One region of the Micromonospora sp. LOL_025 genome, then DNA from elsewhere that is predicted to be linked to it. Evidence: riboswitches for the same ligand, from Rfam matches in the RefSeq annotation. Region 1 holds a riboswitch; each other region holds the start of a gene.
The links. A riboswitch is a leader RNA that binds a small molecule or an ion and turns the genes downstream of it on or off. The one in region 1 is predicted to bind cobalamin.
Positions count from the first base shown of each region.

Region 2: linked by a shared signal. The riboswitch ahead of ACFHW0_RS09115 (hypothetical protein) and the one ahead of ACFHW0_RS16065 (ribonucleoside-diphosphate reductase subunit alpha) in region 1 are both predicted to bind cobalamin.
Region 3: linked by a shared signal. The riboswitch ahead of ACFHW0_RS20575 (prenyltransferase/squalene oxidase repeat-containing protein) and the one ahead of ACFHW0_RS16065 (ribonucleoside-diphosphate reductase subunit alpha) in region 1 are both predicted to bind cobalamin.

Region 1 is NZ_JBHMIR010000010.1:210,195-214,452, reverse strand. Features, by position in the region: gene ACFHW0_RS16075 (N-acetylmuramoyl-L-alanine amidase) at 1-1,026, shown strand, start outside; gene ACFHW0_RS16070 (hypothetical protein) at 1,087-1,560, opposite strand; cobalamin riboswitch at 1,713-1,929, shown strand; gene ACFHW0_RS16065 (ribonucleoside-diphosphate reductase subunit alpha) at 2,148-4,258, shown strand, end outside.
Region 2 is NZ_JBHMIR010000005.1:90,451-94,708, reverse strand. Features, by position in the region: gene cobN (cobaltochelatase subunit CobN) at 1-793, opposite strand, end outside; gene ACFHW0_RS09115 (hypothetical protein) at 931-1,161, opposite strand; cobalamin riboswitch at 1,208-1,337, opposite strand; gene ACFHW0_RS09110 (response regulator) at 1,672-2,328, opposite strand; gene ACFHW0_RS09105 (sensor histidine kinase) at 2,321-3,472, opposite strand; gene ACFHW0_RS09100 (serine hydrolase domain-containing protein) at 3,581-4,258, shown strand, end outside.
Region 3 is NZ_JBHMIR010000017.1:51,514-55,771, forward strand. Features, by position in the region: gene ACFHW0_RS20570 (hypothetical protein) at 1-858, opposite strand, end outside; gene ACFHW0_RS20575 (prenyltransferase/squalene oxidase repeat-containing protein) at 855-2,327, opposite strand; cobalamin riboswitch at 2,464-2,604, opposite strand; gene ACFHW0_RS20580 (hypothetical protein) at 2,693-3,178, opposite strand; gene ACFHW0_RS20585 (peptidase) at 3,214-4,258, opposite strand, start outside.

The DNA of each region.
Region 1 (4,258 bases):
GCCGTCGCTGGCGCCGCGGCCGTCCCCATCGTCGCCGGCCCCGCGTGGGCGGCGTTGCCGAAGGTCTACATCGACCCGGGGCACGGCGGCACCGACCCCGGCGCGGTCGGCAACGGGCTGCAGGAGAAGGCCCTGACGCTCGACATCTCCCTGCAACTGCGCAGCATCCTGCTGGCCAACTGGGGCGTCGACGTCCGCATGTCCCGGACGACCGACATCACCCGCAGCCTGGCGTACCGCACGGACGACGCCAACGCGTGGGGCGCGAACCTGCTCGTGAGCGTGCACATCAACTCCGGCGGCGGCACCGGCTTCGAGAGCTACCGGTACCCGACGGCGGGCACGGCCACCGTCAATCTGCACAACGCGCTGCACCCGAGGGTGATCGGCGCCATGCGGACGATCGGCGGGGTCACCGACCGCGGGCTGAAGACCGCGAACTTCCACATGCTGCGCGAGGCGGCCATGCCCGCGGTGCTGACCGAGAACCTCTTCATCGACAGCGTCGCCGACTCGAACCTGCTCAGGCGGGCGGACTTCATCACCGCCGTCGCCCGTGGGCACGCCGAGGGCATCGCCGCCTACCTCGGCCTCGGCACCACCAACCCGCCGCCCACGGGCGGCACCTTCGTGGACAACGCCACGGCGGGGCGGTTCACGGCGAGCACCAACTGGGGCACCTCCTCGTACTCGGCCCAGCGCTACGGGGCCGACTACCGCTTCGCCAACCCCACGCCCGCCAGCGACGCCGCCTGGTTCAAGGTGAACATCCCGACGGCCGGCGACTACCGGATCGAGGTACGGCACCCGGCCGACCCCGGCTACAACAGCTCGGCACCGCACGTCGTCGTCACCGCCTCGGGCAACCGCACGGTCAACGTGGACCAGCGCTCCAGCGGCGGCGTGTGGCGCTCGCTGGGCACCTTCGGCCTGGCCGCCGGTGACCGCAACCTGGTCGCGGTGAGCCGGTGGACCAGCGCCCCCGGCTACGTGGTGGCCGACGCCGTCCGGGTCACCAAGGTCTGACCGCACCGCCTGGGGGCGGACCGGGATCGTGTGACCACAGGACCCCGGTCCGCCTGCGGGTCAGTGCCAGTTGTGGAATTCGCGCACCTGGCAGACCAGGACCGCGCCGCCGGTGCGGGCCGACAGCTCCTCGGCGTCGCGCAGCGCGAACCGGACCGGCCAGCTCGCGCCGAGCCGCAGGTGGCGTGCCTTGCCCGTGGCCCGCAGGAGCAGCTGGTACGGCTGTAGCGGCCCACGCGGGGACGGCCGATCCTGCTCCGGCCACAGTCGCCGCTGCCGCCCGCCGTGGTAGAGCGCGATCCGGGCCAGCACGCTCAGGGTGGTGTAGCCCATCGGTATCGCGCCGAGGAGTTCGTCGCGGGACGGTACGCGATCTGCCGGGAACACCCGCGACGGCTGCTCGTGCGCCCAGTACAGCAGGCCGGGCCAGGGCAGCGCGCCGTCGAAGGGGTCGCCGCCGTGCGTGGGCCAGTCGATGCCACGGTGCGCGACGGCGGGGTCGTCTCCGTCGGCGGTTTCGCCTGTGGTGTCCACGACCGCGACTGTACCGAGCGGAGGACAGCCCCCGAGCCGCCGCGGGCAGGCATCGACGCGGTCGACGGGCCTTGATCGACGGGCGTCACCCGGGCCGCCGACGACACGCCCGAGACCGACATGTGGGGTGTGACAACGAGGCAAACCCTATATATGGTGTCGGCGCAGCTGGTTCGGCCGCTCATCCGGTGCGGTCGAGGCAAGAGGGAACCCGGTGGGAATCCGGGACTGCCCCGCAGCGGTGAGTGGGAACGACCGCCGTCATCAGCACTGGGCCGCCAGCGGCCTGGGAAGCGACGGCCAGTAGGAGACCGGCGAGTCCGGTCGCGCCCGCGAGTCCGAAGACCTGCCAGTGCGCCGTACGCCCGCCTCCGGGTGTGCGGCGGTCCGAGGCCGCGTGGGACGGCCGACGCCATCCCGACGCGTGCCCTGCGGCGCGTCGTCGTCGGTGTCCGCTCCCCGCGTGCCCAGGAGTTCCGTCTGGGATCAAGGCTCGCGAGGAGTGAGTGGTGACAGTCACCGAGGTTGTTCCGGCCGACGACACGGCGGCCGACGATGCGGCCGTGGCGGGCCAGCGGCGAACGCAGATGCGGGTCCGCAAGCGCGACGGCGGCACCGAGGCGGTCGACGTCAACAGGATCGTCCGCGCCGTCGAGCGGTGGGCCGACGACCTCGCCGACGTCGACCCGCTGCGGGTGGCGACCCGGACGATCAGCGGCCTGTACGACGGGGCGACGACGGCCGAACTGGACCGGCTGTCCATCCAGACCGCCGCGGAGATGATCGGTGAGGAGCCGCAGTACTCGCGGCTGGCCGCCCGCCTGCTGGCCGGGTACGTCGACAAGGAGGTCCGCCGGCAGGGCATCGGCTCCTTCAGCGAGGCGATCCGGCGCGGCCACGCCGAGGGCCTGATCGGCGACGACACCGCGGCGTTCGTCGCCGCCCACGCGAGCGCCCTCGACGCCGCCGTCGACCCGCGCGGCGACCTGCGCTTCGAGTACTTCGGGCTGCGTACGGTCTACGACCGGTACCTGCTGCGCCACCCGACGAGCCGGCTGGTGCTGGAGACCCCGCAGTACTGGCTGCTGCGCGTGTCCTGCGGCCTGTCGCAGGCACCGGACGAGGCGATCGAGTTCTACCGGCTGATGTCGAGCCTGGCGTACCTGCCGAGTTCGCCGACGTTGTTCAACTCCGGCACCCGGCACACCCAGATGTCCTCCTGCTACCTGGTCGACTCCCCGCGCGACGAGCTCGACTCGATCTACCAGCGGTACGCGCAGGTGGCGAACCTGTCGAAGTTCGCCGGGGGGATCGGCATCGCGTTCTCGCGGGTCCGCTCGCGGGGCGCGCTGATCAGGGGCACCAACGGGCAGTCGAACGGGATCGTGCCGTGGCTGCGGACGCTGGACGCCTCGGTGGCGGCGGTCAACCAGGGCGGTCGGCGCAAGGGCGCGGCCTGCGTCTACCTGGAGCCGTGGCACCCGGACGTCGAGGAGTTCCTCCAGCTGCGGGACAACACCGGTGAGGACGCCCGGCGCACCCACAACCTGAACCTGGCCAACTGGATCCCGGACGAGTTCATGCGGCGGGTGGAGTCCGACGGGGTGTGGTCGCTGTTCGACCCGGACGTGGTGCCGGAGCTGCCGGACCTGTGGGGGGAGGAGTTCGACGCGGCGTACCGGGCCGCCGAGGAGCAGGGCCGCTACGTGCGGCAGGTCCCGGCGCGGGAGCTGTACGGGCGGATGATGCGCACCCTCGCCCAGACCGGCAACGGGTGGATGACGTTCAAGGACGCCGCGAACCGGCTGTGCAACCAGACCGCCGAGGCGGGCAACGTGGTGCACCTGTCCAACCTGTGCACCGAGATCGTCGAGGTCTCCAGCGACGCCGAGACCGCCGTGTGCAACCTCGGTTCGGTGAATCTCGCCGCCCACCTGGGCGCGGACGGCATCGACTGGGAGCGGCTGCGCGCCACCGTCCGCACCGCCGTCACATACCTCGACCGGGTCATCGACATCAACTACTACCCGACGGCGCAGGCGGCGGCGAGCAATCCCCGCTGGCGCCCCGTCGGGCTCGGCCTGATGGGCCTGCAGGACGTGTTCTTCGCGCTGCGGCTGCCGTTCGACTCCCCGGCCGCCCGGGAGCTGTCCACCCGGATCAGCGAGGAGCTGTACCTGACCGCCCTGGAGACCTCCGCCGATCTGGCGCGGCGCGCGGGCGCCCACCCGGCGTACGGGCAGACCCGGGCGGCGCGCGGGCAGCTGCAACCCGACCTGTGGGGCGTCACGGGGACCCAGACGGCGAGGTGGAGCGCGCTGCGGGAGCGCGTCGCCGCGTACGGGCTGCGCAACTCGCTGCTGGTGGCGATCGCGCCGACCGCCACCATCGCCTCGATCGCCGGTTGTTACGAGTGCATCGAGCCGCAGGTGTCCAACCTGTTCAAGCGCGAGACCCTGTCGGGGGAGTTCCTCCAGGTCAACACCGCCCTCGTGCGGGAGTTGAAGGCGCGTGGCCTGTGGACGGAGCGGATCCGCTCGGCGATCAAGCGCGCCGAGGGTTCCGTGCAGGACGTCGTGGAACTGCCGGCCGAGGTGCGGGAGCTGTTCCGTACCGCGTGGGAGCTGCCGCAGCGGGCGCTGATCGACCTGGCCGCGGCCCGCGCCCCGTACATCGACCAGTCGCAGTCGCTGAACCT
Region 2 (4,258 bases), on a different contig from region 1:
CGGCGTCGCTGGCGGCCCACTGCTCGCGCGTGCTGGTCAGGCAGAGCGCCTGGATCACCGGCACGTCCAGGGCGGCGAGCGCGCCCACGTCCCAGGCGTCCTCGTTGCCTCCGCCGGAGGCGTCGGCGGCGACCGTGCCGCCGGCGGCGAGCACGGTGACCAGCAGGGCGTCGCAGCGGGCGAAGAGCCCGAGCGGCCCCGCGCCGGCGGTGAGTCCGCGCAGCGAGCCGCAGTAGATGGGCAGCGGGTCGCCGCCGGCCGCGTCGACCGCGTCGGCGAGGACGTCGACGAACCCGGTGTTCCCGGCGAGGGCGTGCGCCCGGTAGAAGACGATCCCGACCGTCGGCCGGTCCGGCCGCGCGGGCCGCTCGCCGTGGATGCCGTACGTCGGGGTGGGCGCGGGCGGGGCGAAGCCCTCGCCGGTGAGCAGCACCGTGTCGGAGAGGAACCGGGCGAGCTGGGCGAGGTTCTCCGGCCCGCCCTCGACCAGGTAGGCCAGCGCCTGGGTGGCCACCCCGGAGGCCACGGTGGAGGCCGCCATCAGCTCCGCGTCCGGCACGTTCTCGCCGCCGAGCACGACCGTCGGCACGCCGGAGGCCAGCACCGCGGCCAGCCCGTCCGGCCACGCCTGCCGGCCGCCGAGCAGGCGTACGACGGCGAGGTCGACGCCGTCGAGCAGCGCGGGCACGGCGTCGGCGGCGACCCGGGCGGGGTTGGCGAGCCGGTAGTCGGCGTCGCTGGCGCGGGCGGCGAGCAGGTCGGTGTCGGCGGTGGAGAGCAGCAGGATGCGCACGGACAGCTCCGGAGAGTGACACCCGGGTCGACGCGGGACGACCGGGCGATGCGGGGATGGGCGCGGTTCAGCGGGTACGACGAGCCGGCGGCCGGCTCACCGGCGGGCCGGCGGGGTCGGGCGGCGCGGTGCGGACGTCAGCGGTACGCGGCGAGGGCACGCCCGGGCGCGGCGACCCGGCCGGTCACGGCGCGGGCGCCACCGGGCGCCGGGCGACCGGTGGCGGGCGCGGTGCGGGCCGGCGGGTGCGCGGCGGCCCGGCGGCTGGGCAGCGGCACGGAAGCGCAGTCGCCCGCGGGAGAACTGCCGCCGGCACGGCCGGGCACGATGCGACGATGATCGTCGATGGGGGAGACGCGGTGCGTCATCGGGTCCTCCTCGGGTGTCCACGCCCTGGGGTCACTCCGACGGCCGAAGTATCCTGGCTCCCGGATCGACGCTCTCCCCCGGCCTTCCAACCGCGCACGCACGGCCGTGACTCACGAGGGGGGATCACTCCCCGGTGACAGTGGCGGGACCGCGCCGGAATCGCACCGGCTTCCTTCACTGCCGTCAGGCCGCGAATGCTGCCACACCCCGGGGCCGCCGGTCAACGCCACCCCATCCCGGCCCACGGCACCTCGAATTGATCGACAATCAGCGATCGGTCTGCTCATTCGGGAGCGCCTTTCGCATTGTCGTCTGCCGATGTGACGTCCGGGCCGACGGATGCGGGAACGATGGCCCCGGAACGCGTTCGGGCCGAACGTCCCGGGACCCGCGCGCATCCCGGCGCCCGGGTGCGGTTCCGCTTGCCCAGCAGGCAGGCTGCGGCGGGCGGGAGCCGTCCTCGCCCGCCCGGCGTGGTGACGGGGACCTCGACCACGGTCGACGTCGGCTCACCGGTCGGCGAGCCCCGATTCGTAGCCCGCGATCACCAGTTGCGCCCGGTCGCGGGCGGCCAGCTTCGTCAGCAACCGGCCGATGTGCGTCTTCACGGTGCCCCGGCTGAGGTGCAGGTGCCGCTCGATCTCGGCGTTGGACATCCCACGGGTGATCAACGTCAACACCTCCCGTTCCCGCCGGGTCACCCCGTCGAGCCGTCCGGACACCCGCCGGGCGGCCGGCAGGCGGGTGAACTCGGCGATGAGCCGCCGGGTGACGCTCGGGGCCAACAGCGCCTCGCCGGCGGCGACCACCCGGATCGCGTCGAGCAGCCGTACGGGTGGCGTGTCCTTGAGCAGGAAGCCGCTCGCCCCGGCGCGCAACGCCCGGTACACGTACTCGTCGAGGTCGAACGTGGTGAGGATGAGCACCCGCGGCGCGTCCCGGAGCGCGGTGACCTGCCCGGTGGCGGCGATGCCGTCCAGTTCGGGCATCCGGATGTCCATCAGGACCACGTCGGGCGCGTGCGCCCGGGCGAGTTCCACGGCGGCGCGCCCGGTGCCGGCCTCCGCCACCACGGTCATCCCGGGGGTGGCGTCGAGCAGCAGGCGGAGGGCCCCGCGCAGCAGCGCCTCGTCGTCGGCCAGGAGCACGCGTACCGGCTCACCCATCGTCGGACACCTCCACGGTGAACGGCAGCCGGGCACGGACGGCGAACCCGCCGCCGGGCGCGGGGCCGGCCTCCAGGCTGCCGCCGTGCATCGCCGCCCGTTCGCGCATCCCCCGCAGTCCGTGGCCGGGCGGCCCCACGGCACGCCCCGCCGTCCGGTCGTCGACGACGGCGACGGTCAGCGCCCCGGGCCCGATCGCGACGGTGATCCGGCAGCGGGTCGGGCGGGCGTGGCGCAGCACGTTGGTGAGCGCCTCCTGCACGATCCGGTACGCCGAGGCCTGCACGGCCGCCGGCACCCGTGGCAGGTCGGGCGCCACCTCCAGGTCGACGGCGACGCCGGCGACGCGGACGTCCGCCACCAGCCGGTCGAGTTCGGCGAAGCTCGGCGCGGTGTCGACCGGATCGCGCAGCGCGCCGAGCACGCCCCGGACGTCGTCGAGGGCCGCCCGGCTGACCCGCTCGATCGCGGCCAGGGCGGCCCGGCCCTGGCCGGGATGGCTGTCGGCGAGGTGGTTGGCGACCGCCGCCCGCATCGCGATCACACTCAGGTTGTGCCCGACCACGTCGTGGATGTCCCGGGCGATGCGCAGCCGTTCCTCGGCCACCGCCCGGTCGGCACGCAGCTCGGCGAGCTGGGCGGCGTGCTGCCGGCGGGCGCGTACCGCCCGGCCGAGCGCCCACGCGCCGGCGAGCACGGTCGCGGCGTAGAGCAGGACCGGCACCGGCGTGGCCGCGAACGACTCCTCCCCCGGCCGGATCGGGACCACCGGCAGCCCGGGGACCGCCGTGGCCGCCACGCCCCCTGCCGTGACGCCCGCGAGCGCCCCGACGAGCGCCGCGCCGGCCCGCCGGGTGGGAGCGCACAGGGCGGGCGGGTAGAGCGCGAGCGCCACCGCGAACACCACGGCGTCGCCGGCGACCCCGACCGCGACCGCCACGGCCCCGGCCAGCACCACGACGGCGAGCACCGGCAGCGGCCAGCGCCGGCGGAGGGCGAGGGGAAGCCCGAACAGCACGGCCAGCCCTCCGGCGAGCACCGGGGCGGCGGGCGTCCGGAACACCGCGAGGGCTACGAGGGCCACCGCCACCAGCGCGTCGGACGCCATCAGCCGCCGCGGCCCGAGCCGCCCCGTGGTGACCACCGGGCCACCGTATCCGCCGGACGAGCGCCGGGCGTCGGACCAGGGTCCGATCCCGGTCCGGACCGCGCTCCGACGTGCGCGGCCGGTCGGCCGGCCCAGACTGCCCGCATGACCGTCCGACTCCTCGCCGCGGTCGCCGCCGTGGCGCTCGCCGCGTCGCCGGCTGCGGCGTCCACCGCCGGATCTCCGGCCCCTGTCGACGCCCCTGCCGTCGACGCCCTCGTCCGGGAGTACCGCGACGCCACCGGGCTGCCCGGCGTCGCGGTGGCCGTGACCCGGGGAACCGACGTGCTGCACGCCGCCGGCTACGGCCACACCCCGGCCGGCGCCCCGGTCACCGCGTACAGCCCCATGGCCGTGGCGTCGGTGAGCAAGTCGTTCACCGCCCTGGCGGTGATGCAGCTGGTGGAGGCCGGCCGGGTGGAACTCGACGGCCCGGTCCGGCGGCACCTGCCCGAGTTCACGATGGCCGATCACCGCGCGGCCACGATCACCGTACGGCAGCTGCTGGACCAGACCTCCGGCATGTCGGACAGGACGTTTCCCGCGTTCAGCCGGCGGCAGCCGGACTCGTTGCGGGAGGCCGTGGCGGGGATGCGCACCGCCCGGCTGGCCGCCGCCCCCGGCACGCGGTGGGAGTACCACAACCCTAACTTCCAGGTGGCCGCGCGCCTGGTGGAGGTCGTCAGCGGCCGCACGTTCGACGACTACCTGCGCACGTACGTCTTCGGTCCGCTCGGCATGGCCGACAGCCGCACCATCGACGTAGCCGCCGAGCTGCCGGCG
Region 3 (4,258 bases), on a different contig from region 1:
CGCGACCAGCAGCAGCACGCCGGCCGCCGTGCCCAGCGGAACACCGCGACCGGCACGGGAGGCGGCGACCTCGGTCACCACCGGCTGGTCGACGGAGCTGCCCGACGGTGTGCCGACGGCACCGCCCGCAGGTGGTGTCGCGGCTCCCGCGCTCGGTGTCGGGCCCGGGCCACCGGCCGTCGGCGTACCGGTGGGGAGCGGCGCGGGCCCGGAGGAGCCCGGCGCCGGTCCGGCCACACCGGGGCGGCCTGCGGTGGCGGGGGGTGGCGCGACCGGGCCGCCGTCTCCTGCCGGCGGTGGGGCGACCGGGCCACCGCCCTGGGTGGGCGGTGCCGGTGGCGGAGGGGGCGGTGGCGGGGGCGCGGGCCGCCTCGGCGCCGCGCCAGGTCGCGGCGCGTCGCTGGCATCGCGGTTGAGGGAGAACGACCAGCCCTCGAAGCTGCCGGCCGGCGGCCTGCGGTTGAGCACACCCTTGTCGCTGTACGTCCAGTTGCCGCCGCTGGCGGCGTGCCAGTACGACCAGTAGGCGCTGGCGGGCGGCGTGTCGACGCACTTCTCGGACGCCGTCGACGGCTTGCCCTCGATCCGGCAGACGAACCCCTCGCCCCAGCGCAGCGTGCCGGTGACCTGGAAGCCGGCGTTCTTGAGCGCCGCCAGACCGGTGGGCTGCTCGCCCCGGGCGCACCGCACCACGGTCCCGCCGCCGAGTTCGTGGAAGTCGACCACCACCGTGACGCCGGAGGCGTCCGGGCAGTAGCCGGCCGAGCCGGCGGCGCTCGCGGGGGTGCCCGACCCGACCACCGTGCCGGCGGCGGTGAGGGCGACGACCAGACCGGCGCGGGCGGCCCGGACGGTCATGCCGCCCGCCGACGGCTGAGTACGAGGAGCAGCACCCCGCCCCCGACCAGCAGGAACGCGATCAGCACGTAGCTGGTGATCGCCGCGCCGGTCGTCGGCAGCCCGCCCAGGCCGGGGGTGGTCGGGGTCGCACTCGGGGCGGCGGTCGCCGATGCCGTGGCGGACGGCGTCGGCGACCCGGTGGTCGCCGACGGGCTCGGCGTCGGGCTGGCCGGCACGGTGGGCGTCGGTGACCCGGTGGGCGTGGGGGAGGTGGTGGCCGTCGGGGAGGCGGTGGCGGTGGGCGAGGTCGTGCCGGTCGGGGTCGGCCCGGGGGACGACGGCGGCGGGTCGAGTCCGATCCGCCCCAGCGGCACCTGGACGAGACCGAGCAGGGCCTGTGCGGTGCTGCGGCGCCACTGGTCCCGGCCGTTGTCCCCGATCCCGGACGCGACGGCCGTTGCCAGGCTGTCGGCGTTGTAGGCGATGGCGCCCGCGTCGGCGGCGGCCGCGCCACCGTGTGCCGCGGTGAGCTGTAGTGCGGCCAACGCGCCCGCGGCCCGCGCGGCCTCGGTGTCGCGGCCGGCGGCGGCGAGGGCCTGCCCGGCCAGGCCGGTGCTGTTGGAGTTTACGCCGGTGGTCGGGCCGGACCCGCCGAACGACCCGTCGGGGTGCTGCTGGTCCACCAGCCAGTCCGCGGCCTTGCCGGCCGCTGTGGTGGCGCCGGTGGCGCCGTCGTCGGCGGCGGCGAGCAGCGCCTGCACGGCCATCGCGGTCGAGTCGACGTCGAGGGTGGCGCCGGCCTGCTCGTCGCAGGACGGCGACGGGCCGTCGGCGGTGTCGGGGTAGAGCCGGAACCCACCGGCCGCGCACTGCTGCCGGACGAGGAAGTCGACGGTGTCCTGCGGCACGTCGCCGCTGCGCGCCAGGCCCAGCACCGCGAAGGACTGGTCGAAGGTGTTGCTGGCGTCCGGCCCGCTGTCGGCGGTGGTGCGGCTGGTGATCCGCCCCCGCTGGTGCCCCGCGTCCGCGCCGGCGACCAGCGACAGGGTCTCCGTCCGCAGGTCGAAGCCGCCGAAGTCGGTGGGGTCAGCTCCGGCGGCGGAGGCGGCGTACAGCAGCTTCGCGGTCGCCCCGCCGTCGGTGAAGCCCGGGAAGCCCCAGTCGTCGTAGCTGTTGTAGGACCGCACGTGCGCCGCGATCTGCGCCGTGGCGGCCTGACGTACCGGCGCGTCCACCCCGGTCGCGGACAGGGCGAGGATCCCGTCGACGGTCAGACCCCAGTCCGGGCCGCCGAACGGGCCGGGCAGCACCCCGTCGGCGAACTCGCCGGCCAGCCAGGAAGCGGCGTCGCGCGCGGCGGCAGCGTGGGCCGGGGCGGGCGCGGCCACGACGGTCAGGGGTACGGCGGTGAGCGCGGCGATCGTCGCCGCCGTGGCGGCGAACACGCCGGCACCGAGACGCCGGGAGCGGGACCGGGACCGGGACATGAGGGGTGCCTTTCGCGGAGCGGTCGGTGGAAGCTCCGGAAAGCACCCGGGGACAGCGACACCCCGCTCGCGTGATGCGATGAGCGGGGTGGAGCGGGCCTCGGTGGCCCGGACTTCACCCTGTGAACCTCGACAGTGGAAGCCGCTCGTCCCGGGCGGGGCATTCCGGCTCGCGAGGCCGGGGCCTCGCTCACGGTTGCGGGTCAGCGCCGGCTTCGAACCGGCTTCCCCCCACACGGGACGTATGCAGTTGTGGACCCGGTGTGCACCGGGTGCCGACACCGTACCGCCCGCAGGTCTCGCGACGCCAGGGGCGGTGGCCGACACCCGGTGCGGCACCGTGGTCACGCCGTGTGCGGCTACGGTCAGGGCGCGGCGATGCTCGGCGGGGCGCCCGCGCCGAACGACCAGCCCTCGACGGTGCCCGGGGCCGGGTTGTAGCTGCTCGCGCCGGACGTGCTGTAGGACCAGGCGCCGCCGCTGGAGGCGTGCCAGTACGACCAGTACGCCGTGGCGGGCGGGGTGTTGACACACGGATCGGTCGCGACGGTCGGCTTGCCGTTGATCCGGCAGACGAATGCCAGTCCCCAGCGCTGGGTGCCGGTCACCGTGAAGCCGGCGCCCTGGAGGGCGGCCACCCCGGTGGCCGGGTCGCCCGGGGCGCAGGCGACCTGGACGCCGCCGCCGAGCGCGGCGAAGTCCACCACGACGGTGACGCCGGAGGTGCCGGTGCAGGCGGCGGCGTGCGCGGCCCGTGGGGCGGGTTCGACGGCGGTGAGGGCGACGGTGGCGACGGCGGCGGCCAGCAGGCCGGCGAGCCGGGCGCGCACGGTGGATCGGTGACGGAACACGGTTCCTCCTGGAATCGGGTGAGCGACGGGACGGGTCACGGGCAGGCGGGGGCCGGCGTGCCCGGGGTGGCGCCGGCCGCGGACAGCCGGGCGTAGCCGGTGCCGGTCAGGCCGAGGACAGCCTGGCCGGTGGCCCGGGCAGCGGTGCCCGGGTCGAAGGTGCCGCCGTCGAAGTCGACCGCGCCCCGGTCGGCCGGTGCCCCGGCGCAGCCGACCTGGAGGCCGGCGAGGAACGCCCGCGCCCGTGCCCAGGCCAGCGGTCGGTGACCGTCGCGCAGCGCCTGGGCGGCGAGGCCGGTGCTGTTGGCGTTCGGGGTGCCGGCGGCGTTGGCGAAACCGCCGTCGGCGCGCTGCACGGACAGCAGCCAGTGCAGCCCGGCGGTGGCGTCGGTCGGGCGGCCGGCGACCCGCAGCGCCTGCACCGCGAGCGCGGTGGCGTCCACGTCGGAGGTGCAGACCGGTTGCGCGGGCAGCGCCGGGTAGCCGCCGTCCGGGCAGCGGGTGCCGGCCAGCCAGGCGGCGGCCGCCGGGGGCGTGCCCTGCGAGGTGCTGTCCAGGGCGAGGAGGGCGAAGGACTGGCTGAACGTGTTGCTGTAGTCCCCGTACGCCGACCGGTCGGTGAACCGGCCGCTGGGGGCCTGGAGCGAGCGCAGCCGGGCGATCAGATCCACGCCGCCGACGTCGGTCGGGTCGCCGCCGCGCACCTGGACGGCGAGGGCGAGCTTGGCGGTCGCGCCCGCGTACGCCTCGGTCGTGCCGTCGCCGACGTAGGTGTCGCGGATGTCCGGCCGGGTGACCCAGGCCAGCGCCCGGGCCTCCGGGTCGTCGGCGACGCCGGCGGCGGCGAAGGCGAACACCGCGTCGAGGGTCAGCCCCTGGTCGGGGTAGGCGACGCCGTCGAAGACCACCTCGAGGCGTTCGCCGTCGACGAGTTGCCGGGCCAGCCAGCCGGCCGCGGCCTCCGACCGACCGACCCCGGCGGGCGAGGTGGGGGAGACGTGGGCCGATGCCGGCGTCGCGAGGGTGAGTGCGGTGAGCACACCGCAGAGCAGGGCGAGCAGGCGGTGCCGGCTCAGGCGG